DNA from 2 places in the Staphylococcus haemolyticus genome. Region 2 is predicted to be linked to the other one. Evidence: predicted binding sites of a transcription regulator. Region 2 holds the regulator's gene; the other holds the start of a gene.

Region 1 (14,503 bases), on a different replicon from region 2:
TTTTTTAAGACTACTTAAGATCCCTTTATAAAAGTATTTATGATAAAATTTATTTATAAAGGGTTGATAAAGTATTTATAAAGGGTTGAAGATATGAAGAGCGTTAAAGAAATAAGTGAAGAATTGGAAGTTAGTAAACAGACTGTATTTAATAATATAAAAAGATTGAATATAGAAACAGTGAAACAGGATAATACTTCATTCATTAAAAATGATGTTGATGTAGAAAAAATCATTCAAAGAGTAATCAGAAATAAAAAGAAATATGGCTCTGAAAGTGCTAATGTAAGTTCAGAGAAAGTTAAAACAGATAATAAAAAAAACGAATCTAAATATGATGTTCAAATAATTGAACTACTCGAAAAGCAAATAGATACTTTAAATAAACAACTTGAAAAACAAGAAAAACGTCATGAAACGACAATAGAATTTTATAGAAAAGAATTACAAGAAAGGTCGAAATTACTTGAAAACCAACAAGTATTAGCATTAGAAAGTAACAAAAAAATACAAAGGTTGGAGTCTGAGTTAGAAGAAGAAAGGCAACTCAATTATTCTGCTAATAAGAGGCAGGACATTGAAGTTCAAGAAACAATGGAAAATATGGATTCTATAAATAATGACTCAGATAGTCAAAAAGAAAAAATGGTTTCCCATTTTAGGGATGAAAGTAAAGATAAACATGAGGATAAGCAACAAGATAGTGAACCGCAACAAGGTAATAAAATAGATGGTGAGCAGAAAGAGGATATCAGAAACGAAAATCATTCTAAAAAAAGTTTTTGGAGTAAACTGTTTGGTAATTAAAAATGACTATAAAAGGTGTATCAAGAGTTTATAAACCCTTGATACACCTTTTATAGTGATGGAACTTCTGATAATCATAATTTATGTTAATTGTAATGTAAGAGACAAACACTTTTAAGTCATTGTTTGTCTTTTTTAGATTATTGATTATACAGTTTCCTAGTCATATCGTCATTTATTGTAATTTTAGTTAATAATTTTGCTCAACATCAATAAATTTTCTCGTCATAATAGCTTATATTATGATGTGATATGAGCACACCGAACTAATAAATGATAAGTAAAGTTTTTTCACTAATTTTCTTTTCTAAAAAGAGGCTGGGACATAATCCTAGCCTCGGCTTTTTTACATACTCTACTTCATAATCATTTCAATGACAGCTCTAATATTTTTATCAATATATTTATCAACATGTTGAGCAAGGTAATAGTGACGTTTCACATTTAAAGTTGTTATCATTAATTTTTCATAATCCTCGGGATGAATTGCTGATTTTGAAATAATCGCAAACCCATTTCCAGCCTCTACCATTTGTTTGATAATCTTAATATTATTAATTTCTATCAAATATGGATTTAATTTTAACTCAGTAAGACCTACTTCCTGATAAAACCTTGTTCCAGACCCTTTTTCTCTAACGAAACATATATCCATTCTAGGTTGAACCGATTTTTTGTAAATATACACCATTTCATCTTCTATTATTTTCTTACATTTTATTACATTGTCTTGAATTTCCTTTTCTACAATACCTATATCTACTCTGTTGTGTTTAATATCATTTATAACAGAATCTGAATTATTAACACGTAAATGAATATGTAACTTAGGGTATTGTTGCATAAGACGGGTAAGCTGTTCTGATAATAAATATTCACCATATGTATAACTGCTTCCAATTGTTAAGGTGCCTGAGATGATTTCAGATTCCGATGTTAAGTTTTGCCATAATTCTTGTTCAATACTTTCCCGTTGCAATGCATATTGTAATAGCTTTTCGCCATCTCTAGTTAGTTTTAAATATGGAGATTTAAATTCAAATATTTTAACATTATATTTTAATTCTAAACGTTTAATATCACGACTCACAGAAGGCTGCGAAGTATATAAATTTTCTGCTGCTCTAGTAAAACTTTCTGTTTTCATTACTTCAATTAATACCTTATACGGATCCATGCATCATTCTCCTTTAAGTCTAATATAACATTTTTGATATATATACTATACTTATTATTTATTTAACGCTATAACAATAACGTGCTAAGATTTTATATCGAGGTGAAAGTACATATGAAATCAATAACGCAGGCTTCATTTATGAAAGGTATTATGTTTACATTTACGATTGCAATAATCAGTTATATATTAGCTAAATTTCCTATTTTACATACGATTGGGGCATTAGCTATTGCCATCATTTTTGCGATGATATACCGCCAAGTCATAGGTTATCCTGAGCATATTCGCCCAGGTATTACGTTTGCATCGAAACGTTTATTGAAATTTGCGATTATCTTATATGGGTTAAAATTAAATATGGGAGATATTCTAGGTAAAGGCTGGAAATTACTACTTATTGATATTATCGTAATTATCTTTTCAATAAGTTTAACTTTAATTTTGAATCAAATTATTAAAGGAAATCAAGATATCTCTATACTACTTGGTATTGGTACAGGAGTATGCGGAGCTGCAGCTATTGCAGCTACAGCACCAATCTTAAAATCTAAAGAAAAAGACACTGCAATAAGTGTAGGTATTATTGCACTAATTGGAACTATATTTGCACTTATTTATACAGCTATCGAGGCTATTTTTAACATACCTACTATAACTTATGGCGCTTGGACAGGTATCAGCCTACATGAAATCGCTCATGTCGTCTTAGCAGCAGATATTGGCGGACCAGAGGCAATGACATTTGCTTTACTTGGAAAATTAGGCCGTGTGTTTTTACTTATTCCATTAAGCATTGTCTTAATTTTGTATATGCGTTATAAGTCACACTCAAGTCAAGTACAACAAAAAGTCGATATTCCTTATTTTCTCATTGGCTTTATCTTAATGGCTTGTGTCAATACATTTATTCCTATTCCTTCATTACTTATGAATATTATAAATGTTATTACAACGGTATGTATGTTAATGGCGATGGTTGCTCTAGGATTGAATATCGTTTTAAAAGAAGTTATTTCAAAGGCACTTAAACCTTTCATAGTAATATGTATAACTTCAATTTGTCTGTCTGGTGTGACTCTCTTAGTTACTTCTATAATGTTTAAATAAGGTAACATGTTATATGTGATTCTGTTGCAAAGTTGAATTTATAGTATAATTTTAACAAAAAGGAGTCTTCTGTATGAACTATTTCAGATATAAACAATTTAACAAGGATGTTATCACTGTAGCCGTTGGCTACTATCTAAGATATGCATTGAGTTATCGTGATATATCTGAAATATTAAGGGAACGTGGTGTAAACGTTCATCATTCAACGGTCCACCGTTGGGTTCAAGAATATGCCCCAATTTTGTATCAAATTTGGAAGAAAAAGCATAAAAAAGCTTATTACAAATGGCGTATTGATGAGACGTACATCAAAATAAAAGAAAAATGGAGCTATTTATATCGTGCCATTGATGCAGAGGGACATACATTAGATATTTGGTTGCGTAAGCAACGAGATAATCATTCAGCATATGCGTTTATCAAACGTCTCATTAAACAATTTGGTAAACCTCAAAAGGTAATTACAGATCAGGCACCTTCAACGAAGGTAGCAATGGCTAAAGTAATTAAAGCTTTTAAACTTAAACCTGACTGTCATTGTACATCGAAATATCTGAATAACCTCATTGAGCAAGATCACCGTCATATTAAAGTAAGAAAGACAAGGTATCAAAGTATCAATACAGCAAAGAATACTTTAAAAGGTATTGAATGTATTTACGCTCTATATAAAAAGAACCGCAGGTCTCTTCAGATCTACGGATTTTCGCCATGCCACGAAATTAGCATCATGCTAGCAAGTTAAGCGAACACTGACATGATAAATTAGTGGTTAGCTATATTTTTTACTTTGCAACAGAACCTTTTAGGGGTAGGACTTTTCTTCAAATTGAAAAGCCCCCCTTGAATTGCGCACAGCGTGACCTTACTATTCTGTTTTCTACCTATTTATCCTTCACTCTCATCAGTCGTAAACTATTTAATGCTACCAAAATAGTAGCTCCCATATCGGAAAGAATCGCTATCCAAAGAGTTAACCATCCCGGGATAACTAATAGTAAGGCAATTATTTTAATTCCGATAGCAAAAGTGATGTTAGCTTTAATGATATTTAAAGTTTTTCGACTGAGTCTTACTGCAAATGGAAGCTTACTTAAATCATCTCCCATTAATGCAATATCAGCTGTTTCAATTGCAGTATCCGTTCCAGCACCGCCCATTGCAATTCCAACAGTAGATGCAGCAAGTGCTGGAGCATCATTAACGCCATCGCCAATCATAGCTACATTATCATACTCCGATTGCATTTTTTTAATATAATCTAATTTATCCTGTGGCATCAATTCAGACTGAATATCAGAAACGCCTACATGTGTACCGATTGCATTTGCAGTACCTTGATTATCACCTGTCAGCATAATTGTTTGCTTGATACCTAACTGATGAAGTTTTTGAATCACATTTTTACTTGTTTCACGAACCTCATCTGCAACGGCAATTACGCCGAGAATTGTTTTTTCCGTTCCAATAATCATGGCTGTTTTTCCTTGGTTTTGTAGGATTTTCACATTGTTTTCAAACCCAAGGCTAAAATCGGAAACATTTAATTCCTTGAAAAGTTTTGGACTTCCAATATAGTAAGTAGTTCCGTTTACAATCCCTTTTATACCTCGCCCAGTAATCGAAGTGAATTCTTCCACTTGTACATTAGAATAAGGGATATTATCTTGCTCTGCCTTTTTCATTATTGCTGAAGCAAGTGGATGTTGTGAACGATATTCTAAAGCTGTAATGGTAGAGAATAGCTCTTTTTCTTCCACTTGGTCATTTAATACTTCAAAATCTGTTACCACTGGTACACCTTTTGTCAGTGTTCCTGTTTTATCAAATGCGACTGTCTTAATGTCTCCTAATTTCTCGAGATAGACACCACCTTTAACCAACACACCTTTTTTCGCTGCATTTCCAATTGCCGAGACAATCGAGATTGGAGTAGAAATAACTAATGCACAAGGACATCCAACTACAAGAACTGCTAATCCTTGATAAACCCATGTATCCCAACTGCCACCAAAGAATAGGGGTGGAACGACTGCAACCAAGGCTGCAATAACCATAATGATCGGAGTGTAGTATTTCGCAAATTTATCAACGAATGCTTGGGCTGGAGCACGCTCCCCTTGTGCTTCTTCAACAAGATGAATAATCTTGGCAATGGTTGTATCTTCTACGTATTTGGTGATTTTTACTTCAATTAGTCCCTCTTCGTTAAGCGTACCTGCAAATACTTCGTCATCTACCGCTTTGGAGACGGGAACAGATTCTCCTGTTATAGCTGCCTCATTGACAGCCGACAAGCCATTCACAATGATTCCATCCATGGCAATTTTCTCCCCTGGTTTGACAATCATGATATCACCCACAGCGATATCGTCCACATGGATTATTATTTCCTGACCATTTCGTCTAACTAGTGCTTCTTTTGGGGCGATATCCATCAATGAACGTATGGATTGTCTTGCTCTGTCCATAGAGAAGCGTTCAAGTGCTTCACTGATTGCAAAGAGAATAACAACAATAGATGCCTCTGCCCATTTACCAATAATGGTAGCTCCAATAACGGCAACGGTCATCAGGGTTTTCATGTCGAAATCAAAGCGTATCAAATTTTGAAAACCGACTTTAAATAATGAATATCCGCCAATTACAATAGAACCTACAAATAACATGGAAGTTACGAGGTTATCTTCTCCATTTACAAAGTGAGAAAGGTAACCAAAAGCAATTAGTAGTGTGGCAAACAGCAATGTACTATGTTTTTTATAAAATGGTGTTTTCTCTTCTTTATGAGCCTTAGTGTCATCTTTAACCCTTTGTATCGTTTGATTCGCTAGTTTTTCAGGAGATACTTTTAGATTCTCAAAAGCACCTGCTTTTTCAAGTTCTTCAACCGATGCATTTCCATATACATCAATTTTAGAAGCGCCAAAGTTTACTTTTGCGTCTTGAACGCCTGGAATCTTTTTAACATTTTTCTCAAACTTTCCTGCACAATTTGCACATGTAAATCCTTGGACCCGATAGACGTTCATTTCTTCTTCCATTAGTTTAACCTTTTGTTCAGACATTGACCTTCACTTCTTTCTTATGTGCTAGGGCGATCATCATTATCTGCCCGATATGTTCATCATCTAAAGAATATAAAGCTAGTTTTCCTTCTTTTCTAAAGTTGACCACCCCTTGCTTATAAAGCGTACGTAAATGATGAGATGCATTTGCTATCGTAACACCTAAGATATTTGCTATATCACAAACACACAACTCTTCATCCTGACACAGAGCGTAAGTAATTTTTGCTCTATTTTCATCGGCAATAGCCTTTAACATTTGGCTAACACCAGAAATATCAACTGTTTGTAAATCCCCTTGTATTCGATTAACCTTTTCTTCGTCATAACAAAAAATTTCACAAGTATCTTTTTTTTCATATTATCATCCCATCTTCATTCAAATATTTATTTGAGTATACTATAACCATTTTCGACTCATCATACAAGCAAATATTTGAATGAAAATAAAAGAAGTAAGTAGGGCATAAAATTCTAGTCTCAAAAACGAACGTTATTGAGAAAAAGAATATAGAAAAAAGAGAGAGCATATTTGCACTCTCTTTTCTTGTCTTTAAAAGCTCATAATCGATTATTATCATCCGTTTTGGGACGCTATGAGAAGCTCTCATTTACATCGAAGTAAAGTTTATTAAATCAAGTCATTATCGTGTTTAATTCTATAAACAGTCTGTCTTGTTATATTCACTTCTTTCGCAATTTTACTAATTGCTTGACCTTCTTCCAACATCTCTACAACGGTTCTGTTGCAAAGTCAGAAAAAATATAACTAATTATCATTTTAACATGGTAGTATTCCCTTAACTGGCCAACATGTGATTAATTTCGTAGCACGGCGAAAATCCGTAGATCTGAAGAGACCTACGGTTCTTTTTATATAGACCATAAATACATTCAATACCTTTGAGTGTATTCTTTGCCGTATTGACGCTTTGATATCTCGTCTTTCTCACTTTAATATGACGGTGATCCTGCTCAATGAGGTTATTAAGATATTTAGATGTACAATGACAGTCGGGATTAAGTTTAAAATCTTTAATCAACTTAGACATTGCCACCTTCGTCGAAGGTGCCTGGTCTGTAATTATCATTTGAGGTTTATCAAATTGTTTAATAAGTCGCTTAATAAACGCATATGCTGAATGATTATCTCGTTTCTTACGTAACCAAATATCTAATGTATGACCATCTGCATCAATGGCACGATATAAATAGCACCATTTTCCTTTTATTTTAATGTATGTCTCATCAACGCGCCATTTATAATAAGCTTTTTTATGCTTTTTCTTCCAAATTTGATACAAAATAGGAGCATATTCTTGAACCCAACGGTAGATCGTTGAATGATGAACGTTAACGCCGCGTTCTCTTAGTATTTCAGATATATCACGATAACTAAGCGCGTATCTTAAGTAATAGCCAACGGCTACAGTTATTACATCTTTATTAAATTGCTTATATCTAAAATAATTCATAGAGAACGCTCCTTTTTTGTTAAAATTATACTATAAAATTAACTTTGCAACAGAACCTCTATCAATCTATATCATAGTATTTAAAATAAAACCAGGCCATGAAAGGCCTGGTTTTATTTTTCACTGTGTAAATATAAAGTTTATTTATTATTTTTCTTCATTATTTTTGTTTTTACGACGTCTGCCAATTAAGAATAATCCACCAAGTGTAGCGAATAGTGAGCCAAATAATGTGCCATTATTTGGAACATCATTACCAGTATCTGGTAATTCTTTATTATTTGATTTATCTGTTTTGTCATTATGATCTTTATCTGAGTCTGAATCGCTGTCGCTGTCTGAGTCTGAATCACTGTCGCTATCTGAATCAGAGTCGCTATCTGAATCAGAGTCGCTGTCTGAGTCTGAATCGCTGTCGCTGTCTGAGTCAGAGTCTGAGTCGCTATCGCTGTCTGAATCAGAGTCGCTGTCGCTATCTGAATCAGAGTCGCTATCGCTATCTGCGTCTGAGTCTGAATCGCTGTCTGAGTCTGAATCACTGTCGCTATCTGAATCAGAGTCTGAATCGCTATCGCTGTCTGAATCAGAGTCGCTATCTGAATCAGAGTCTGAATCGCTATCGCTGTCTGAATCAGAGTCGCTGTCTGAGTCTGAATCACTGTCGCTATCTGAATCGCTGTCGCTATCTGAATCAGAGTCGCTGTCTGAGTCTGAATCACTGTCGCTATCTGAATCAGAGTCGCTGTCGCTGTCTGAGTCTGAGTCGCTATCGCTATCTGAGTCTGAATCGCTGTCGCTATCTGAGTCTGAGTCGCTATCTGAGTCTGAGTCTGAATCGCTATCGCTGTCTGAGTCTGAATCACTGTCGCTATCTGAATCAGAGTCGCTATCTGAATCGCTATCGCTGTCTGAATCGCTGTCGCTATCTGAATCAGAGTCGCTGTCGCTGTCTGAGTCTGAGTCTGAGTCGCTATCGCTATCTGAGTCTGAATCGCTATCGCTGTCTGAGTCAGAGTCGCTATCGCTATCTGCGTCAGAGTCGCTATCTGAGTCTGAGTCTGAATCGCTATCGCTGTCTGAGTCAGAGTCGCTATCGCTGTCTGAGTCTGAGTCGCTGTCTGAGTCAGAGTCGCTATCGCTGTCTGAATCAGAGTCGCTGTCAGAGTCTGAATCGCTATCGCTGTCAGAATCAGAGTCGCTGTCAGAGTCTGAATCACTGTCGCTATCTGAATCAGAGTCGCTGTCGCTGTCTGAGTCAGAGTCTGAGTCGCTATCGCTATCTGAGTCTGAATCGCTATCGCTGTCTGAATCAGAGTCGCTATCGCTATCTGAGTCTGAGTCTGAATCGCTATCGCTGTCTGAGTCAGAGTCGCTATCGCTGTCTGAATCAGAGTCGCTGTCTGAATCAGAGTCGCTATCTGAGTCTGAGTCTGAATCGCTATCGCTGTCTGAATCGCTGTCGCTATCTGAATCAGAGTCGCTGTCGCTGTCTGAGTCAGAGTCGCTATCGCTGTCTGAATCAGAGTCGCTATCGCTGTCTGAATCAGAGTCGCTGTCAGAGTCTGAATCGCTATCGCTGTCAGAATCAGAGTCGCTGTCTGAGTCTGAATCACTGTCGCTATCTGAATCAGAGTCGCTATCGCTATCTGAGTCTGAGTCTGAATCGCTGTCGCTGTCTGAATCAGAGTCGCTGTCGCTGTCTGAGTCAGAGTCTGAGTCGCTATCGCTGTCTGAATCAGAGTCGCTGTCTGAGTCTGAATCACTGTCGCTATCTGAATCGCTGTCGCTGTCTGAGTCTGAGTCGCTATCTGAATCGCTGTCGCTGTCTGAATCAGAGTCGCTGTCTGAGTCTGAGTCGCTGTCTGAGTCTGAGTCAGAGTCTGAATCGCTGTCGCTATCTGAATCAGAGTCGCTGTCGCTGTCAGAGTCTGAATCACTGTCGCTATCTGAATCAGAGTCGCTGTCGCTGTCTGAGTCTGAGTCTGAGTCGCTATCGCTATCTGAGTCTGAATCGCTATCGCTGTCTGAATCAGAGTCGCTATCGCTATCTGAGTCTGAGTCTGAATCGCTATCGCTGTCTGAGTCAGAGTCGCTATCGCTGTCTGAGTCAGAGTCGCTATCGCTGTCTGAATCAGAGTCGCTGTCTGAGTCTGAATCAGAGTCGCTATCTGAATCAGAGTCGCTGTCTGAGTCTGAATCACTGTCGCTATCTGAATCAGAGTCGCTGTCGCTGTCTGAGTCTGAGTCGCTATCGCTATCTGAGTCTGAATCGCTATCGCTATCTGAGTCTGAGTCGCTATCTGAGTCTGAGTCTGAATCGCTATCGCTGTCTGAGTCTGAATCACTGTCGCTATCTGAATCAGAGTCGCTATCTGAATCGCTATCGCTGTCTGAATCGCTGTCGCTATCTGAATCAGAGTCGCTGTCGCTGTCTGAGTCTGAGTCTGAGTCGCTATCGCTATCTGAGTCTGAATCGCTATCGCTGTCTGAGTCAGAGTCGCTATCGCTATCTGCGTCAGAGTCGCTATCTGAGTCTGAGTCTGAATCGCTATCGCTGTCTGAGTCAGAGTCGCTATCGCTGTCTGAGTCTGAGTCGCTGTCTGAGTCAGAGTCGCTATCGCTGTCTGAATCAGAGTCGCTGTCAGAGTCTGAATCGCTATCGCTGTCAGAATCAGAGTCGCTGTCAGAGTCTGAATCACTGTCGCTATCTGAATCAGAGTCGCTGTCGCTGTCTGAGTCAGAGTCTGAGTCGCTATCGCTATCTGAGTCTGAATCGCTATCGCTGTCTGAATCAGAGTCGCTGTCAGAGTCTGAATCGCTATCGCTGTCAGAATCAGAGTCGCTGTCTGAGTCTGAATCACTGTCGCTATCTGAATCAGAGTCGCTGTCGCTGTCTGAGTCAGAGTCGCTGTCTGAGTCTGAATCACTGTCGCTATCTGAATCAGAGTCGCTATCGCTATCTGAGTCTGAGTCTGAATCGCTGTCGCTGTCTGAATCAGAGTCGCTGTCGCTGTCTGAGTCAGAGTCTGAGTCGCTATCGCTGTCTGAATCAGAGTCGCTGTCTGAGTCTGAATCACTGTCGCTATCTGAATCGCTGTCGCTGTCTGAGTCAGAGTCTGAGTCGCTATCGCTATCTGAGTCTGAATCGCTATCGCTGTCTGAATCAGAGTCGCTATCTGAATCGCTATCGCTGTCTGAATCGCTGTCGCTATCTGAATCAGAGTCGCTATCGCTATCTGAGTCTGAGTCGCTATCTGAGTCTGAGTCGCTATCTGAGTCAGAGTCGCTATCGCTGTCTGAATCTGAATCACTGTCGCTATCTGAATCGCTGTCGCTATCTGAATCAGAGTCGCTGTCGCTGTCTGAGTCAGAGTCTGAGTCGCTATCGCTGTCTGAATCAGAGTCGCTGTCTGAGTCAGAGTCGCTGTCTGAGTCTGAGTCTGAGTCGCTATCGCTGTCTGAGTCAGAGTCGCTATCGCTGTCTGAATCAGAGTCGCTGTCTGAGTCTGAATCAGAGTCGCTATCTGAATCAGAGTCGCTATCTGAATCGCTATCGCTGTCTGAGTCAGAGTCGCTATCGCTGTCTGAATCAGAGTCGCTATCTGAATCGCTATCGCTGTCTGAATCAGAGTCGCTGTCAGAGTCTGAATCGCTATCGCTGTCAGAATCAGAGTCGCTGTCAGAGTCTGAATCACTGTCGCTATCTGAATCAGAGTCGCTGTCGCTGTCTGAGTCAGAGTCGCTATCGCTGTCTGAGTCAGAGTCGCTGTCTGAGTCAGAGTCGCTATCGCTGTCTGAATCAGAGTCGCTGTCTGAGTCTGAATCAGAGTCGCTATCTGAATCAGAGTCGCTATCTGAATCGCTATCGCTGTCTGAATCGCTGTCGCTATCTGAATCAGAGTCGCTATCGCTATCTGAGTCTGAGTCGCTATCTGAGTCTGAGTCGCTATCTGAGTCAGAGTCGCTATCGCTGTCTGAATCTGAATCACTGTCGCTATCTGAATCGCTGTCGCTATCTGAATCAGAGTCGCTGTCGCTGTCTGAGTCAGAGTCTGAGTCGCTATCGCTGTCTGAATCAGAGTCGCTGTCTGAGTCTGAATCACTGTCGCTATCTGAATCGCTGTCGCTATCTGAATCGCTGTCGCTATCTGAATCAGAGTCGCTGTCGCTGTCTGAGTCAGAGTCTGAGTCGCTATCGCTGTCTGAATCAGAGTCGCTGTCTGAGTCTGAATCACTGTCGCTATCTGAATCGCTGTCGCTATCTGAATCGCTGTCGCTATCTGAATCAGAGTCGCTGTCGCTGTCTGAGTCAGAGTCTGAGTCGCTATCGCTGTCTGAATCAGAGTCGCTGTCTGAGTCTGAATCACTGTCGCTATCTGAATCGCTGTCTTCATCAAAGTATCCGTTATCAATGCTGAAGTCATCATGATCAGTAATAGTTACATGTACTTCTTCACCATCAGCATCTTTTTCATCATCACTGCCTGAGTTTGTAATAGTTTGAGTTAAGCCTTCAGGTTTATCAAAATGTACAATATAGTCACCACTATCTAAACCAGTAAATTGATATTTACCACTTTCATCTGTTGTTGTTGTTTTTAATACGTTACCATTATCATCTTTCAATGTAACAGTTACGCCTGCGATCCCTTTTTCATCAGAATCTTGGATTCCGTCTTTATTAGTATCTTCCCATACATAGTCGCCTAAATTATATTTTGGTGTTTTATAGAATCCACTATCCAATGTCCAGTTATCAGCACCATTAATGACACCTGTAGTTGTTAAACCATCAGAATCTTTTTCGTCATTATTTCCAGCATTTACTGTTGTAGGTGTATAGTCCTCAGGTGTTGTGAAAGAAACTTCATACGTTCCATCTTCTAAATCAGTGAATTGATATTTACCACTTTCATCTGTTGTTGTTGTACCAATTGTATTACCATCACTATCTTTTAGTGTAACAGTCACACCTGCGATTCCTTTTTCATCAGAATCTTGAATACCATCTTTGTTAGTATCTTCCCATACATAGTCACCTAAATTATATGTTGGTTTATAAAATCCTGAATCTATCGTTTCATTATCTGCATCTTTAATAATGGCAGTTGTTGTTGTGCCATCAGAATCTTTTTCATTATCATTACCAGAATTAACAGATGTTGGTTTATAGTCTTTTGGCGTTTCAAAATCTACTGTATACGTTCCATTTTCTAAACCAGTAAATTGATATTTACCACTTTCATCTGTTGTTGTTGTTTTTAATACGTTACCATTATCATCTTTCAATGTAACAGTTACGCCTGCGATCCCTTTTTCATCAGAATCTTGGATTCCGTCTTTATTAGTATCTTCCCATACATAGTCGCCTAAATTATATTTTGGTGTTTTATAGAATCCACTATCCAATGTCCAGTTATCAGCACCATTAATGACACCTGTAGTTGTTAAACCATCAGAATCTTTTTCGTCATTTCCAGCATTTACTGTTGTAGGTGTATAGTCCTCAGGTGTTGTGAAAGAAACTTCATACGTTCCATCTTCTAAATCAGTGAATTGATATTTACCACTTTCATCTGTTGTTGTTGTACCAATTGTATTACCATCACTATCTTTTAGTGTAACAGTCACACCTGCGATTCCTTTTTCATCAGAATCTTGAATACCATCTTTGTTAGTATCTTCCCATACATAGTCACCTAAATTATATGTTGGTTTATAAAATCCTGAATCTATCGTTTCATTATCTGCATCTTTAATAATGGCAGTTGTTGTTGTGCCATCAGAATCTTTTTCATTATCATTACCAGAATTAACAGATGTTGGTTTATAGTCTTTTGGCGTTTCAAAATCTACTGTATACGTTCCATTTTCTAAACCAGTAAATTGATATTTACCACTTTCATCTGTTGTTGTTGTTTTTAATACGTTACCATTATCATCTTTCAATGTAACAGTTACGCCTGCGATCCCTTTTTCATCAGAATCTTGGATTCCGTCTTTATTAGTATCTTCCCACACATAGTCGCCTAAATTATATTTTGGTGTTTCATAAAATCCTGTATCAACAGTCATATTGTCAGCATTATCAATGATACCTTTTGCTACCACTACATTGTAATCTCCATCTTTTTGACCATCCGAATCAATTTTATCATTCCCAATTGTATTTGATGGTGACGGAGTATAATTATTAGGAATAACAAATTCAACATTATATGTTCCATTTTGTAAGTTATTAAACTGATAACGTCCTGTGTCATCTGTTGTTGCACGTTGTAATTCTTTGTTATTACTATCTTTAAGAATGACGTAAACACCTGGAATACCTTTTTCGTCATCATTTTGGATACCGTCTTTATTTTTATCTAACCATACATAGTCCCCAAGATTATATGTTGGGTTATCTCCTTGTGCTGTTGAAGAGCCATTAATATAACTGACGGTTGTACTTTTAGTACCTGTTGGATATCTTGAGGCTTCATTACCGTAACGTGTTAACTCATAATTTGTACTAACATTACCAGTACCTGACGGTTTAACCGCTTGAGTAATAATATAACGTGCTCCTTTGTTCAAATTACTACGGTTCAGATCTATGTCTACTCTAGTATTATTAAGACTATATTGAGGTGTAAATTTACTAGTCACATCCTTAACTGCAGATCCATTTAAATCTGGATTAAAGCTATCTACTAAAACATTACTATCTAACACTTCATATACTTTTACCTCATTAGGTATAAAAGTACCATTTTGAACTATTGAAAAGTATTTTGCATCATAAATTCTATCGCCAGATTGATTTAAATAAACAACTTCATTATGTTGATTATTTACATTATCAACATTTGCTACTGCTG
Region 2 (16,798 bases):
CTTTACCGATTGCACCGGCAGGAGAAATATGGTCAGTCGTAACAGAATCGCCAAATTTACCCATAACTCTTAAATCTTTAAGTGGTTCAATTGTACCAGGCTCTTTTGATAAACCTTGGAAGAATGATGGATTTTGGATATATGTTGAATTAGGATCAAAGTCATATAATGGTGCATCTGTTACATCAATTTCATTCCACATTTCATTGTTATTATACACGTTTTTATATTCTTCTAAGAATAGTTCAGGTGTTACAACACTATCTACAGTATCTGCAACTTCTTGAATAGTTGGCCAGATATCGTTTAAGTAAACATCTTGACCATCTTTACCTTTACCAATTGGCTCATTTTGTAAATCAATATCAACTGTACCAGCTAATGCATAAGCTACTACTAATTGAGGAGAAGCTAAATAGTTTGCTTTAACTAATGGATGGATACGACCTTCAAAGTTACGGTTACCAGATAATACTGATGTAACTAGTAAATCTTCTTCAGCCACTGCTTTTTCGATTTCAGGTAATAATGGACCAGAGTTACCAATACATGTAGTACAGCCGTAACCAACTAAGTTAAACCCTAAGTCATCTAAATATTCTTGAAGACCTGAATCTCTTAAGTATCCAGTTACAACTTTTGAACCTGGCGCTAATGAAGTTTTAACAAATTCAGGAACTTTAAGACCTTTTTCAACAGCTTTTTTAGCAACTAAGCCTGCCCCTAACATTACATAAGGGTTAGATGTATTTGTACATGATGTGATTGCTGCAATAGCAATATCACCTGTTTTCATTGTTGCAGTTGAACCGTCAGCAAAATTGATATTTGCTTTTTTATCAAATTCACTTTTATCTAGTCCATGTCCTTGGTTACCAGCAGGTGCTGTAACAGATTTTTCAAATTCTTTCTTCATATCACTTAAGAAAATTAAATCTTGTGGACGTTTTGGACCTGATAATGAAGCTTCAACAGTAGATAAATCTAAGTCGATGACATCTGTATATTCAGGGTCTTCTTTATCTACAGTGAAGAACATATTATTTTGTTCTAAATAAGCTTTAACTAATTCAACATGCTCTTCTTTACGTCCAGTTAATCTCATATATTTAAGAGATTCTTCATCAACTGGGAAGAAACCACAAGTTGCACCATATTCAGGCGCCATGTTAGCGATTGTTGCACGATCTGCTAATGGTAAGTCAGTTACACCAGGACCGAAGAATTCAACAAATTTGCCAACTACACCTTTTTTACGTAGTTCTTGAGTCACACGTAATGCTAAATCAGTAGCTGTTGAACCTTGTGGTAATGAATTAGTTAATCGAACACCAATTACTTCAGGGATTGGGAAGTAAGAAGGTTGTCCTAGCATACCCGCTTCGGCTTCAATACCACCAACACCCCAACCTAATACACCAATACCATTGATCATTGTTGTATGAGAGTCAGTTCCTACAAGTGTGTCAGGAAATGCCGTCTGTTCTCCATCAACATCGCGAACGTGTACAACATTTGCAAGATATTCTAAGTTTACTTGGTGAACAATACCAGTTGCAGGGGGAACAGCATTATAGTTATCAAATGCTTTAGTCGCCCAATTTAAAAATTGATAACGCTCATAGTTACGTTCGAATTCTAATTTCATATTTCTTTCTAATGCATCTGGATTAGCATAGCTATCAACTTGAACAGAGTGGTCAATGACTAAGTCAACTGGCACTTCTGGGTTGATTTTATTAATATCCCCACCAACATCGTTCATTGCTTTACGTAATGATGCTAAATCAACAACCGCAGGAACACCTGTGAAGTCTTGCAGAATAACACGAGATGGTTTGAAAGGTACTTCACCTTCATTTCCTTCATTGCCAAAGTTACCCAACGCTTTAATATGTTCATCAGTAATGACAAATTCATCTTCTTGTCTTAATACTGATTCTAATAAAACACGAATTGAGTAAGGTAATTTACTTATTTTTGTTAAACCTTGTTCTTCTAAACTTTTTAAATCATAGTACGTATATGACTGGCCATTTGCTTCAAATGTCTTTTTAGCTTGTTGCTTAATGTTAGAAGTCATTTATATATCCCCCTTGAATATTAAAATTCATATTTATATGCCTTTAAATAAATTGTATAATTATATGTTTTTCAAAACAACTGTATATACCTACATTTCACGTGATTTAGCTTTCGCATTTATAATCAGTGTATATAAGTTATTCTTATCATATGAGCTTACCACTATAAGTAAATATTATTAATTGAGAATGATTTTCATTAATATATAACATGATTTCTTTTAAATTCATAAAAAACCCTCAAGTACTTTTAAAAGCACTTAAGGGTAATAATGTTATTATGATGCCTTCATATTATTTTTCAGCGTTTCTTCTTGATTCACGCTTTTCTAAAATATCAGATTCATAATCTTGTTGTTGATATTTAACATAATCTTGAAGTCTATGTTTGTTTGGTTGAAGTGTTAATCCTAAGAATTTACGTTCTTGGTTTGCATCTTTATAGAAACTAATCATCATCATTATAACTACAAAGGAGAATGGGAACGCACTTATAATTGCCGCACTTTGAATAGCGTTTAATGCGTCAGCACCGTTTCCCCCACCTGCTAGTAATAAGATGAATGCGATTAATGATTGAGAAACACCCCATGTTACTTTCACAGCACTAGAAGGTTCAAGAGAACCAAATGTTGTTTGCATACCCAACACAAATGTAGCTGAATCGGCAGATGTGATAAAGAATGAAGCAATTAGTACTAATGCTATAAGTGATAATGCCATTCCTAATGGAACGTGGTGGAATACACCGAACAACTGAGTTTCAGGTGTCATTTTAAATAATTCTGGGTGTTTTTTACCTGTTTCAATACCTAACACACCAAATACACTGAACCATAAGAAACTTACGATTGCTGGTACTAGTAAAACACCTGAGATAAATTCACGAATTGAACGTCCTTTAGACACACGTGCAATAAATACACCTACGAATGGACTCCAACTTAACCACCAACCCCAATAATAAAGGGTCCATGAAGACATCCATTCACGTTTTTGACCATTTAATGCTGCAGTGTCAAAACTGTTGAATAAGAATGAATTTAATAAGCTACCAGTTGAACTAGTAAACATATTTAAAATAAGTACAGTAGGTCCAATAATTAAAGCAATAATCATTAAAACAGTACCTAAACCAATATTTAGGTTACTTAAATATTGAATACCTTTACTTAAACCAGACCATGCACTAGCAAGAAATAATATTGTAACTACGACAATTATAATAGATTGAACCCATACATTATTTGGAACACCAAATAAATAATGAAGTCCACCATTAATTTGTAACGCACCCATACCAAGTGAAACGGCTACACCTACAACAGTCGCAAATACTGAAAGAACGTCAATAATTGTTCCTATAGGTCCTTCCACTTTGTCACCTAAAATAGGGCGTAGTGTACGTGAAATTAAACCTGGTTCATTTTTTCTAAATTGTGCGTAAGCTAAAGCTAATGCAACTACACCATATACAGCCCAAGCATGGAATCCCCAGTGGAAAAATGTAGAACGTAATGCTTCTGTATATGCTTCAGTAGTTTTAGGATCAGCATTAGGAGGTGAAGCAAAATCTGCCATAGGTTCAGCTGCACCGTAGAACACTAAACCTATTCCCATACCAGCACTAAATAACATCGCAAACCATGAAACAGTATTAAATTCAGGTTTATCATTAGGTTTACCTAGTTTAAGTTTACCGATTGGACTAAAAATTAAAAAGATACAAAAGAACACTATTACAGTAGTCAAAATCATGTAATACCAGCCAAGCTTTTCAGTAATCCAACTACTGATGTCGCCTGTAATTTTACCGAATTGCTCAGGTAAAAATGCACCGATTGATACAACAATGGCTACTACGATAGCACTGTAAATAAAAACCGATGAAAACTTCTTGTTTTGTTTTGTTTCTTCAGAAGAAGAATTCATAATTTACTTACTCCTTTCCTATAATAAATTTAAAAATTAGTTTGAAATAACTATGAAGTAATTTAAGACGCTATATTAAAGGATAACAAAGCCTTTATACAATATCAAATTTCTTTTAAATTAAACATTTACTAAAATATTTATATGTTGTATAATATATTTTATTCTTATGTGAGGGGTATTGAATTATGTTAAAAGAATTTAAAGAGTTTGCTCTTAAAGGTAATGTGCTAGATTTAGCAATCGCTGTAGTTATGGGTGCAGCATTCAATAAAATTGTTACATCATTAGTTACATACATTATCATGCCATTAATTGGTAAAATTTTCGGTTCTGTTGATTTTGCTAAAGATTGGGAATTCTGGGGAATTAAATATGGCCTATTTATCCAATCAATTATTGATTTTATAATTGTAGCAATCGCATTATTTATATTTGTTAAAATCGCAAATACTTTAGTGAAGAAAGAAGAGCCTGAAGAAGAAATCGAAGAAAATACTGTTTTATTAACAGAAATCCGCGATTTGTTAAGAGCTAAATAATCATATTTTAAGACCGTATGACAATATTGAATTAATTTTGCCATACGGTCTTTTTTAATTCCACTTAAATCGAGTATGACTTTGATATTGATTCGATGTTACCTCAAGTATTAATGGAATGCGTTGTTTAAGTTCACTAACGTGAGATATGATACCAACCATCCTGCCTGAAGTTTTTAATTTCACCAAAGTATCTAAAGCAGTTTCTAATGTTTCTTGATCTAACGTACCAAAGCCTTCATCTATAAACATTGACTCAAGGGTAATACCTCCAGATTCTTGTTGAACTACTTCACTCAATCCTAGCGCTAAAGCTAGAGATGCTTGGAACGTTTCACCACCTGATAATGAACTAATATGTCTAGATTTATTTGAATGAAAATCAAACACTTCAATTTCTAAACCACTATAACCATGAGATATAGATTCTCTTCTTTTTAGCTGATATCTTTCCCCACTCATGCGTTCCAAACGAATATTTGCTTGATGGATGATTCGTTCTAAGTAATAAATAAGCACATAGTTTTCAAGCGTCAATTTTTTACTATTTTTTCCTGATAGTACCTCTGATAATTCAAAGATTTCTTGTTGTTCTTTTAATTCTTTCTCTAAATAATTTATATGATCCATTATACTATTAAATTTGTCTTTATTATTCTGTACTTGATATTGAATTGTAGCACTCGCTTCAACGTACTTATTATAGTTGGATTCAATTTCAGTTTTTGTAGCTTCCAATTTTTCAACTGATTCAGACTTATTATCTTTTGTAAGTTTAGATAGTCGTTCAATCTCTAAAGTAAGTTTTTGATGATCATGCTCATATTGCTGAATTTTCATTTCAATTTGCTCTTTGTTTTCTAATTTAGATAATAAAATTTCAACATCCTTGTATGAATTTAGTCCAATTCGCTTCATTTCTTGATTAATTTCATCGCTATGACCACTAATTTCTTGTTCAAGTTCTTTAATAGCTAATTTATTATTGTTTAAATTATTTGTTTCGATTTCAATTTGTTGTTTTGTTTGATTTATTTCTTTCTCTAATACTTCGCTCTTAGATACATAATCAGTTACTATTTGTTCATATTGCTTAAAGCACTGTTCAAATTTATTAGTTTCATCATAATTAGTGTAGCTTTTAAATTCATTTATTAGTGTTTCAAATTGATGCTTCAATGATAAAAGTTTTTCATGCTTAATTTGTAAGCTATGTTTAATATCTTTATGCTTATCTAGTGCACTTTTTAACTTTTCACGTTGCTTAATTTGAATTTGTAGTTTTTCTTTTTCCTTATTTTTAGTTCTTAATTGTTGTTCTATTTCGTTGATATCACTAATTTCATCATCATTTATTTCTAACTCACTCATTTGATTACTAATATAATCAGAAGTGGTTTCAAGTTTAGTTAACTCATTTATTTTTTTATTTAACTGATTATTGACCTCTTTTATTAAATTTTGATTCTTAGCAATTTCATCAAACTTAATATGTTCATTGAGAGACTCAATTTCATTACCACATATAGGACATGTATCTCCAACATGAAGTGCATTTTGAATTTCTTGAATAAATGTTTGTTTATCATTTAAATCTATATTTGACTTGTCTATATTTTCTAATTGAAGTTTTAAATCTGAAATTTGTTCTTTAGTCTTTTTAATACTATTCTCTGTTTCGTTGTATTTTTGACTTAAAGATTGGTATTTTTTCTTGTTTTCTCTCAAAGTCACTTTTTTATCAAAAGTGTTTGTTAATTGGAATATCTCCTGTGTTATTTCGTCAATATTCTCGTTATTAACATCTATTTTAGCTATATCATTATTTAATTTATCAATTAAATTCTTATTTTCTTCTTGCTTTTGATTATTCTCTTTTAAGTATGTTTCATTTTGTTTAATTTCGTTAAAAGCTTCACGATACTTATTTATGTTTGAATAAAACTGTTTAGTTTTATCAATATATTCAGACTTAATGTTAATATCTTCTAATTGTTCATTTAAAATTTCTTTTTCTTTCTTAAATTTCTCTAATTTAACATTAAGTTCATTTAACTCTTCAAGAATAGAATTTAGCTTAACCTTAGTATTTTCATATTTTTGTTCTTTTGTGTTTCTTTGATTATACAATTGACTCAAGGGTTTAATTTCAATAATTTTACGTAATTCAGCTTTTAATTTTTCAATACTATCTTTGTTTTTTTCTAGTTGCACTTTCTTATCTTTATTTCGATCGAGTTCTTTAAGTGATTCTATTAATTTATTGTTTTCTTCAATTTTTCTTTTTATAGCTTCAAGCGCATCATTGTGTTCAGATTTTAATTGTTCATATTCTTCATTTAAGTGTTGACCTACTAGTTCAAACTGAGGTATTGCTTTAATAATGTCTTTGGTTTGCATACTATTCAAAGATTTAAATTGAATTAATTCATCATTCTCAAATGTTTCAATATCTTCCCAAAGTATTTGAATCCGACTATAACGTGATTCTATTTGTTTCTTCTCGTCTTTAACTTGATTTAACAATAAATTTTGCATCTCTTCAAAACGGATACTATTGAATAATGTTCTTAAAATACTTTGTTTATCGGAACTATTAGATACTAAAAATTTCTTAAATTCTCCTTGAGGTAATATGAATAATTGTCTAAATTGTTCAGCGTTGATACCTAACAAATCTTTGATAAAACCATTACCAGAGCTGATTTTACTCTCTCGTAGTTCGTAAAGCTGACTTTCTTCATCAAATTCAAAAACATCAAGTTTACCAGGTGTTAAGGAAGTATTCCCCTCTTTAATAAATCCAGCCTGTCTAGATATTTTAAATTTTTTATCGTTAATTTTAAATTCATATTCTACACTCATTGGGGATTTACCATCTGCAAAATGACTTCGTAATTCCCCCTCATTTCTACCTTCTGTAGAAGCCTTACCAAATAGCGCATAAACAATGCCATCAAATAACATAGTTTTTCCCGAACCAGTTTTTCCACTTATTAAAAATAACTGTTCTTTATTTATTTGTTCAAAATCAATAACTTCATGTATGAAAGGTCCAAAATTATTAAGTATTAATTTAGTTGGTCTCAATTATTTAGTCCTCCCTATTGATAACTTGATTTAATAATTGATGTATTTTCTTCTCTTGATAGTTTGTTAAATCTTCATCCGTAATTGTTTTGTAGAAATTTTTAATTATTGTAGGGTCATCTGTAGTTTTAAAATCTGCGTACGTTGATTTATTATGATTTTCAAAAGTGATATTACTAAGCGAAAGTGTATTTGGGTATATCTGTTTAAGGTGGATGATAGGGTCGGTAACATGAGACATATTTTTAAGTTTGAAGTGAAAATAATTATCTTTATTTTTCACAGGAACGTCGCCTTGTATAACAGCCGAGTAGTCACCTTCAATTTCCTCTAACTCTCTTAAAGGTTTTAATTGTACAAACTTAGTATTTATGTCACCTTTTGAATTAATCATTAATTTTTTGTATCCTTTGGCCTGGTTCACTTCAGAAAATGAGTATTGTAATAACGAACCACTATAATCAACAATATTATCTGTAATACTAAATGGATGATGAAGATGTCCTAATAGTACTTTGTCAAAAATATTGAAGTTAGCGCTTTCTACACTTTCAACTGTTCCAATTGTAAGTGGCCTTTCAGATTCTGATGTTTTACCACCTTTTATAGTTAAATGGCCAATTAAAATATTAATTTGATTCGGGTCTATAATCTTCGAAATGTGGTTAATACACTTTTGAGTTGCTTGCTCATATGTCTTGATATCATCATCATCGAAGTAAGCCTTAATTTCACTAATAGTGGCAAAAGGAAGTGTGTAAAAGTTAATATTATTAATAGTTATAGGTGTAGACATTAATTCTAGTTGCGTTCTAATATATAATTGTGAAAACTCAAACCATGTTGACCCATAATTTAATCTTTCTCTACCATCATGATTCCCATTGGTTATAATTGTAGGAATTTTCATATTTACATTTATAATTTTAATCGTTTCTTCAAAAAGTCTAATGGTCTCCTTACTAGGATAAGACGTATCATATATATCACCCGAAATAACCAGAACATCTGGTTTCTCTTCCTTCAAATTATCAATAAGTTTGTTCAATATATAATGTTGATCTTCTAAAAATTGCTTACCATTTAAAATCTTACCTAAATGCCAATCAGCAGTGTGAATAACCTTCATAATGGCCTCCCTTTAGAACATTTGTTCGTGTATATTATATCTTGAATCACACTATTGTTCAAACTAAAAAAGATGGAACAATGATTAATTTAAATTCATTGTCCCACCTATGTTATTAAGCAGCTATTAATAACCCCAACTTGCATCACTTGTAGAATTTCTAATTTGAAATTCTCTTTGTTGGGCCCCGCTCAACCCCGCAAGGTTGACTAGAATTAAAAAAGTTAGTTACAGGTGTATTTTTAATTCAGTCAACTACTTCCAATATGTAATTATAGCCTGAGATATTGATTTATGTCCCAGGCTATACTAAAATTTTCAAAGTAATTTAAAATACATCATTTTTTAATCATTATTCAATTATTTGACAGTTGCTCTTTTCAACTTTTTATATTTATATAACATAGCTAATCTCCAAGGAACAATCATGCTAAACGCAAGTAAGAAGAACATGCCGCCAATTTCACCTGGATCAATTTTACTACTGATAAATATTTTAATTACAGTACGTATAATTAATAAAGAAATTAAAATGATTGGAAATGCTTTTGAGCGCTTCATATAAATTTCAGTACCGTGTACCTCAAAGTGACTTGTCCATATAAGAACAGATGAGAATAAGACACCTAGAATAATTGACTCTAAAATTTCAGTACCAGTCAATCTAAAGTACGGAATCACATACATCAATGCGCCTGTAGCCATGAAAAATGGAGGTAATATAATTTTCTTTTCATTAACAGGAAAGTTTTGAGCTTTCATTCGAATAAAAATTACTACTATACCCATAAATAAAGCAAATACAACAGAAAAAATTAAATACGCCAACGTTACACCTTCTTATATATTCATAAACCCTTACTCTTTATTACTCATTGTAATTTATTTAGATTTTTAAATATTTTTCTTTTTAAATAACACTAAAGTTGTTTTACTACAAAAATAAAGGATTGTAAACCTTAAAGGTACTACAATCCATTTAAAAATTATTTTTTTGAACTTTTCATGTTTTGATCCATGTTTTTATTCATCATTGTCATCATTTGATTGATTTTCTTTTGCGATGGTTTTTGACCCATTTGCATCATCATCATACGTAACATTTCTTCATTAATAGGTGGGTTTTTTTTCAAATAATCCATCATATATTTACGTGCTAAAAAGAAACCACCAACTAGTCCACCGATAAGCGCTACAATGATTAATAAAATTGCTAACCATGTTGCCATTGTTTCACCCACTTTCTATATCCTACTGAATTTTACTAAATTACTATTCTATTTTCAAGAGCTAGTTAGTAATTCTGCATCCATTTGTTATCATAACAAATACTTAAACAAATGTAATACTTATTTTTAGTTAACTTAAAAATTATTTTGTATTGCTCATTCAAATTAAAGAAGACTTTCCAATGAAAGCCTTCTCAGTTCTCTAATTTCTTATCTAATATTAAAATGTGCGAATTTGATTTAATACATTTTCTTTAGTGAAACCATATTTTTCTACGACTAAGTCGCCAGGGGCACTTGCACCAAATTGGTCAATACCTATCACTTTACCTTCAGTGCCTACATATTTGTGCCAACCTAATGGTGATGCCATTTCAATTGCAACACGTTTAGTAATTTCTTTAGGAATTACAGACTCTTTATATTCTTCTGGTTGTTGTTCAAAAGCAAACCAGTTAGGCATTGATACTACACGTACACCTTTACCTTGTTTATCTAAATCTTTAGCTGCTTCAATTGCTAAGCTAACTTCTGAACCAGTAGCAAGTAATAGATACTCAGGTTTAGTTTCAGTTTCGAAAACAACATAAGCACCTTTACGAACACCTTGTTCAACTGTCTCTTCATCTACATCTAAATATGGTAGATTTTGACGAGTTAATACTAAAGAAGTTGGTGTTTGTTCTGATTCAAGAGCTACTTCCCATGCTACTCTTGTTTCATTTCCATCAGCTGGACGAATGACATTCATATTTGGTATTGATCTTAAGCCCGCTAATTGTTCAATAGGCTCATGAGTAGGTCCATCTTCACCTACAGCGATTGAATCATGTGTGAAGATGAATGTTGAATTTAATCCCATGATAGCTGATAAACGCAACGCTGGTTTTAAGTAGTCACTAAATACAAAGAATGTTGCACCATAAGGGTGTAATCCACCATGTGCTGCCATACCATTTACAGCTGCACCCATTGCGAACTCACGTACACCAAACCATATATTTTTACCTTCAGGTGTATTTCTATCATAATCAGTCGCTTCTTTAACGTTAGATTTGTTAGAACCAGCTAAGTCAGCAGAACCACCAAAGAATGACGGAACTGATTTACTTAATGCTTGAATTACTTCACCTGAATCAGCACGTGTTGCTGCATTATGATCGCTATCAAAGCGTGGTAATTCATCTCTATAGTTTTTAGGTAGTTTACCACTAATAGCTAATTTAAATTCATCTGCTAATTCTGGATATTGTTTAGAATAATTTTCTAGTAATGCTTTCCATGCATCTTCATGCTCATTTGCACGTTTTAACATAGTTGTTTGGAAAATTTCATATACTTCTTCTGGCACATTGAAACGTTTCTCAGGATCTAAACCATATGCTTCAAAAGTTAATTTTCTCTCATCTGAACCTAGTGGTGCACCATGAACACCATTAGTACCACTCACGTTTGGAGCACCATAACCGATAATTGTTTTAACTTCAATCATAGTTGGACCATTTTGAGATTTAGCTTTAGTTATTGCTTTATCGATAGCGTCTAAATCATTACCATCTTTTACTAATATGTGATTCCAACCGTAACTTTCAAATCGTTTCTTAACATCTTCAGAGAAGGCTTTATTTAATTCGCCATCTAATGAAATATCGTTTGAATCATATAAAACAATTAGTTTATCTAATTGGTTATGGCCAGCAAATGAAGCAGCTTCATGAGAAATACCTTCCATTAAATCACCATCAGAAGCTAGCACATAAGTATAGTGGTCAACTATATTGAAATCATCTTTATTAAATTTACCAGCTAAATGGTCTTCAGCTAAAGCCATACCTACAGACATAGCAAAGCCTTGTCCAAGTGGGCCAGTAGTAACTTCAACACCATCAGTATGTCTAAATTCTGGGTGTCCAGGTGTTTTAGAACCCCATTGTCTAAATTGCTTTAATTCTTCTAATTCAAGACTGCCTGAAACATGTAACAAGCTGTATAATAGCGCAGAGCCATGTCCAGCCGACAATACGAAGCGGTCTCTATTAAAATAGTCTTTAGATTGAGGATTAAAATTTAAGTGGCGTGTCCATAAAGTATAAGCCATTGGTGCTGCTCCCATAGGTAATCCAGGGTGACCTGAATTAGCTTCTTCGATTGCATCAATACTTAAAGCTCTAATCGTATCAATCGCTAGTTGATCTTTCTCGTTAAACATCTCTAATACTTCCCTTCTACTTTAATCATCTTTCGTATATTATAACTTAAAAATATTGAAATTGATAATCGTTTAAACTGAACGAACTATAATCTAATATTTACTAATCTTTATTTTGTTCTTGTATCTTTTTTAATTTTTCAGGTGTTACATCATTACCTTCAGGATCTATCACCTTTGTACTCTCAATTTGTTGTTTAAACCCTTTTCTAAATGCTTCGAGGTATTTCTTACGTAATTTCGATTGCTCTTTAGCTTCAGCTTCAGTTAAACCTTGTTCCTTTTTCTTTTTAGCAAGCTCATTAATTCTATCTATATTTAAATTATCATTAGACATAACTATCACTCTTTCTATATTCCCATTAATATTTTCTCTTTTACTTCATAAAATATAACAAAAAAGAGGTCTGGACAAAAGCTATTGACATTTAAATAGCTTTGACAGACCTCAAATTTATAATCATCTTACAAATGCGAACACTTTGTAGTTATTTTGTTCCCCATTTGTAGTATTTACGTTCTTATTATCATCTTTAATAATTGCCTTTTTAGAAATAGTATGGTCAGTTATTTCGTACGTTCGTTCCATTTGAGCGTTATGATATAAATTCATGAAAAATACTATAAAAACAACACAAGATATTGATACAACAGCTATATTAGTTAATAATTTATTTTTATATTTATTAAACATTACTTTCACCTCTAGAACATTTGTTTGTATAAATACTTTAACAGAACATCTGTTCTTAGTCAACATAAAAACGAACAAATGTTTGTTCAATATTAAAATCAGTGCTATAATATAGTTAAATAAAATTAGGGAGTGCCTATATATGAGAGAATTAACTAAACGTCAAAGTGAAATATACGATTATATTAAACATGTAGTACAAACTAAAGGATATCCACCAAGCGTACGAGAAATTGGTGAAGCAGTAGGGTTAGCGTCGAGTTCAACTGTTCATGGTCATTTATCTAGACTGGAAGAAAAAGGATATATTAAACGAGACCCTACGAAACCGAGAGCCATTGAAATTGTTAGCGAACAAACTAACGATGCAGTTAATATGGAGGAAACAATTTATGTTCCTGTAATTGGTAAAGTTACTGCCGGAATTCCGATTACTGCAGTTGAAAATATTGAGGAATATTTCCCTTTACCAGAACATTTAACATCAACTCACAATAGTGATATTTTTATTTTAAATGTTGTGGGTGAAAGTATGATTGAGGCAGGTATTTTAGATGGAGATAAAGTTATAGTTAGAAGCCAAACCATTGCTGAAAATGGAGACATCATTGTTGCGATGACTGAAGATGATGAAGCAACAGTTAAACGCTTCTATAAAGAAAAAACACGTTATAGATTACAACCTGAAAATAGTACAATGAGTCCTATTTATCTTGATAACGTTACTGTTATCGGTAAAGTTATTGGTTTATACAGAGAACTGTAGTTTTAATTTCTAAAATTTACGTTAACCTCTCTCTTATATATTTCTATATAAAAAGAACTAGCAAAGTCTACAATGTAAACTTCGCTAGTTCTTTTGCTTTTCATTTTCTTTTTTATTCAAAATTTCTTTAACCTTATCTAGAATATCTAGTTTATTAACATCTTTAGTTGTCATAATATCAACTTCCTTATCAACAAAAAGATACCCTTAATAAGTCTCGTTAAAACACTTAGCCCGTATAATTTTCTGTCCAATATGGTTGTCGTTTTTCATTAAAATCAACGCCTACGCCTAGAGTACTGAAATTTGTATTCAATATATTCTTTCTATGACCAAGTGAATTCATTAACCCCTCATGAGCAAATATACTATTTTGTTGCCCATACGCTAAATTTTCACCTGCCACATTGAAATCAATGTCATCATCTTTTAATCGATCAAAAGGAGATTCACCATCTAAATTGTTATGATCAAAGTAATTTTGTTTTACCATGTCTTCACTATGATTTCTTGCTGTATTGGAGACATCTTTTGAGTAACTAAGTGTATTCAACCCATGCTGTTTACGCTCAGAATTAACTAAATCATAATTTTGATATTCAAAGCTTTGTTCTAATGTTGAAGATGGCGCACCGTAATGTTGAGTCAACCTTTTTTCCATGGCATCACTAACTTGAAGTAATGCAGTAACACCATTGTCATTATGTTTATCATAAAAAACAGTTGTATAAATATTATCTTCATGGAAAACATCATACTCATCGCTACTTATATCAACACGGTATCTACCTTTAACAATTTCCTTTAAAGGTTTACCAAGTCTATCCTCAACAACATTTTTAGGGGTGTTATATTTTACCTTAGATTTAGATGTAATGACATTTTGATTACTATATAAAGCATTGACTTTATTTCCTAAATAGCTAACCATTATGAAATTATCGTAATCATTATTGTAATAGGTATACCATTTAGCGCCATATTCATTAGATGTTACTCTTTTAGGTTTCCCCAATTGATTTTCAACTTTGTCTTTAGACATATTCATCTGAATATTATTAATAGCAAAGTCCTGTTCTGTAGGTGTTTTGAGCGTATTGTTTTTTAAACTCGAATCTTGATTCATAACTTGCTGAACTTTACTTCTTACGTCATTCTGTAATTTTACTAGTGTTTGATTTTCCTTTAATGGTATGAATAAAGCTACAACTAATAACACCAAAGAAAACAAAAGAAATTTTTTAATAACATACACCTACCACTCAAGTTTTAATCCTTGTCCCCATTAAAAATTGAATTTCGCACTATAACATAATCGACAGTTGTTAATGATTTTAAATCTTTTCCACCTGCATATGAAATCGAGCTTTGTAAGTCTTGTTGCATTTCAACTAAAGTATCTTTTAATGATCCTTTATGTTCAACAAACATTTTTTTACCTTCAACATTCTTGTGTTCACCTTTTTGGAATTCAGATGCACTACCAAAATACTCTTTATAACGTTTGCCGTCTAATTCAACTGTTTCACCTGGCGATTCTTCGTGAGCCGCAAATAGAGATCCTATCATTACCATGCTTGCACCAAATCGAATTGATTTAGCAATATCGCCATGTGTTCTTAAGCCACCATCAGCGATTATAGGTTTACGCGCTGCTTTACTACAAATATTTAATGCTGCTAATTGCCAACCACCAGTGCCAAAACCAGTTTTTATTTTTGTGATACAAACTCTACCTGGTCCGATACCAACTTTAGTTGCATCTGCACCTGCATTTTCAAGTTCTCTAACACCTTCTGGCGTACCAACATTTCCAGCAATTACAAATGTTTTTGGAATATATTTTTTTATGTGTTTAATCATTTTAATAACTGAATCTGAATGACCATGAGCTATATCAATCGTAATATATTCAGGAACTAATTGTTTGTCAGCTAATTCTTCTATAAACTTAAATTCATTTGCTTTAACACCTACAGAAATAGAAGCAAACAATCCGTCTTTTTGCATTTTTTGAATAAATGGAATACGAGCTGCTTCGTCAAATCGATGCATAATATAAAAATAATCATTTTTTGCGAACCAATGAGCTAATTCTTCACTCATAACAGTTTGCATATTCGCTGGAACAACAGGTAATTTAAATGTTTTCGGTCCAAATTGGACAGTTGTATCACATTCTGAACGACTTTCAACTATACATTTATTTGGAATTAATTGAATATCTTCATAATCAAAAATTTTCATACTTTTTAGCCCCTATACAATCTTATTTATTAAGTAAAAACGAACGTTTAGTATATTAAATATAAAAATCATTCATTTTCTCACCCTTATATACTTTACAATTTTTTAATTGTCTTGTAAATGGACTAAAGTACTAGATTTGCATTTTACCAACTTGATTTTTTGACACCAGGTATTTGTCCTTTGTGTGCATGTTCTCTAAAAGCAATTCTAGACATTTCAAATTTTCTTAATACACCTCTTGGACGTCCTGTTACTTTACATCTTCGAGTTAAACGCGTTGGTGAAGAATCACGTGGCAACTTACGTAATGCTTCATAATCTCCTTTAGCTTTTAATTCTTTACGTAATTCATAATATTGATTAACTAATTTTTCTCTTTTCATTTCTTTAGCAATTTTAGATTTTTTTGCCATATATTTCACTCCTGTTTTTTAAATCGTAATTATTACGTTTTATATAATAACACATGATTTTAAATTTACAAGACTGATGACTTAATTTCATTTAAATAATTAAAAAAACCGAAGTATAAGATTATTATACTTCGGCAAGCTCTAAGTTTATCTTTAATGTCGTATTTAAAAGATAAGAGATTATTTAGTTTCACGGTGTAGCGTGTATTTATTTAATCTTGGGCAATATTTTTTCATTTCAATACGCTCAGGATTATTACGTTTATTTTTAGTAGTAATATAATTACGATCGCCACATTCTGTGCAAGCTAATGTTACATTAACGCGCATAATTAACATCCTTTCTCATTTAACTAGGAATACTTACGATTTAAAATTTTACCATATTAAAATGCTCTACGCAATCTAATTTTTTAGTACTATTAAAAATTCTCGTAAGTTTCGTCGTTAGTACCTTCTA

Evidence for each region. The regulator LexA, encoded in region 2, represses DNA repair genes until DNA is damaged. The targets are predictions, from matches to a motif close to CGAACATATGTTCG.
Region 1: cadC (Cd(II)/Pb(II)/Zn(II)-sensing metalloregulatory transcriptional repressor CadC) is a predicted target of LexA. The motif match lies at 6,546-6,559, and genes of this name have one in related genera.

What each region holds. Positions count from the first base shown of each region.
Region 1 is NZ_CP035292.1:13,585-28,087, reverse strand. Features, by position in the region: gene EQ029_RS12330 (DUF536 domain-containing protein) at 94-807, shown strand; gene EQ029_RS12325 (LysR family transcriptional regulator) at 1,163-1,984, opposite strand; gene EQ029_RS12320 (YeiH family protein) at 2,099-3,094, shown strand; gene EQ029_RS12315 (IS6-like element IS257 family transposase) at 3,168-3,842, shown strand; gene cadA (cadmium-translocating P-type ATPase CadA) at 3,982-6,165, opposite strand; gene cadC (Cd(II)/Pb(II)/Zn(II)-sensing metalloregulatory transcriptional repressor CadC) at 6,158-6,502, opposite strand; partial or broken gene EQ029_RS12300 (helix-turn-helix domain-containing protein) at 6,797-6,904, opposite strand; gene EQ029_RS12295 (IS6 family transposase) at 6,966-7,640, opposite strand; gene EQ029_RS12805 (SdrD B-like domain-containing protein) at 7,788-14,503, opposite strand, start outside.
Region 2 is NZ_CP035291.1:1,513,604-1,530,401, forward strand. Features, by position in the region: gene acnA (aconitate hydratase AcnA) at 1-2,083, opposite strand, end outside; gene EQ029_RS07290 (BCCT family transporter) at 2,379-4,016, opposite strand; gene mscL (large conductance mechanosensitive channel protein MscL) at 4,205-4,558, shown strand; gene sbcC (exonuclease subunit SbcC) at 4,613-7,648, opposite strand; gene sbcD (exonuclease subunit SbcD) at 7,653-8,777, opposite strand; gene EQ029_RS07310 (CcdC family protein) at 9,138-9,605, opposite strand; gene EQ029_RS07315 (YneF family protein) at 9,764-10,006, opposite strand; gene tkt (transketolase) at 10,227-12,215, opposite strand; gene EQ029_RS07325 (DUF896 domain-containing protein) at 12,319-12,552, opposite strand; gene sosA (DNA damage-induced cell division inhibitor SosA) at 12,676-12,909, opposite strand; gene lexA (transcriptional repressor LexA) at 13,052-13,675, shown strand; gene EQ029_RS07340 (CAP domain-containing protein) at 13,905-14,930, opposite strand; gene guaC (GMP reductase) at 14,945-15,922, opposite strand; gene rpsN (30S ribosomal protein S14) at 16,069-16,338, opposite strand; gene rpmG (50S ribosomal protein L33) at 16,519-16,668, opposite strand; gene EQ029_RS07360 (catalase) at 16,761-16,798, opposite strand, start outside.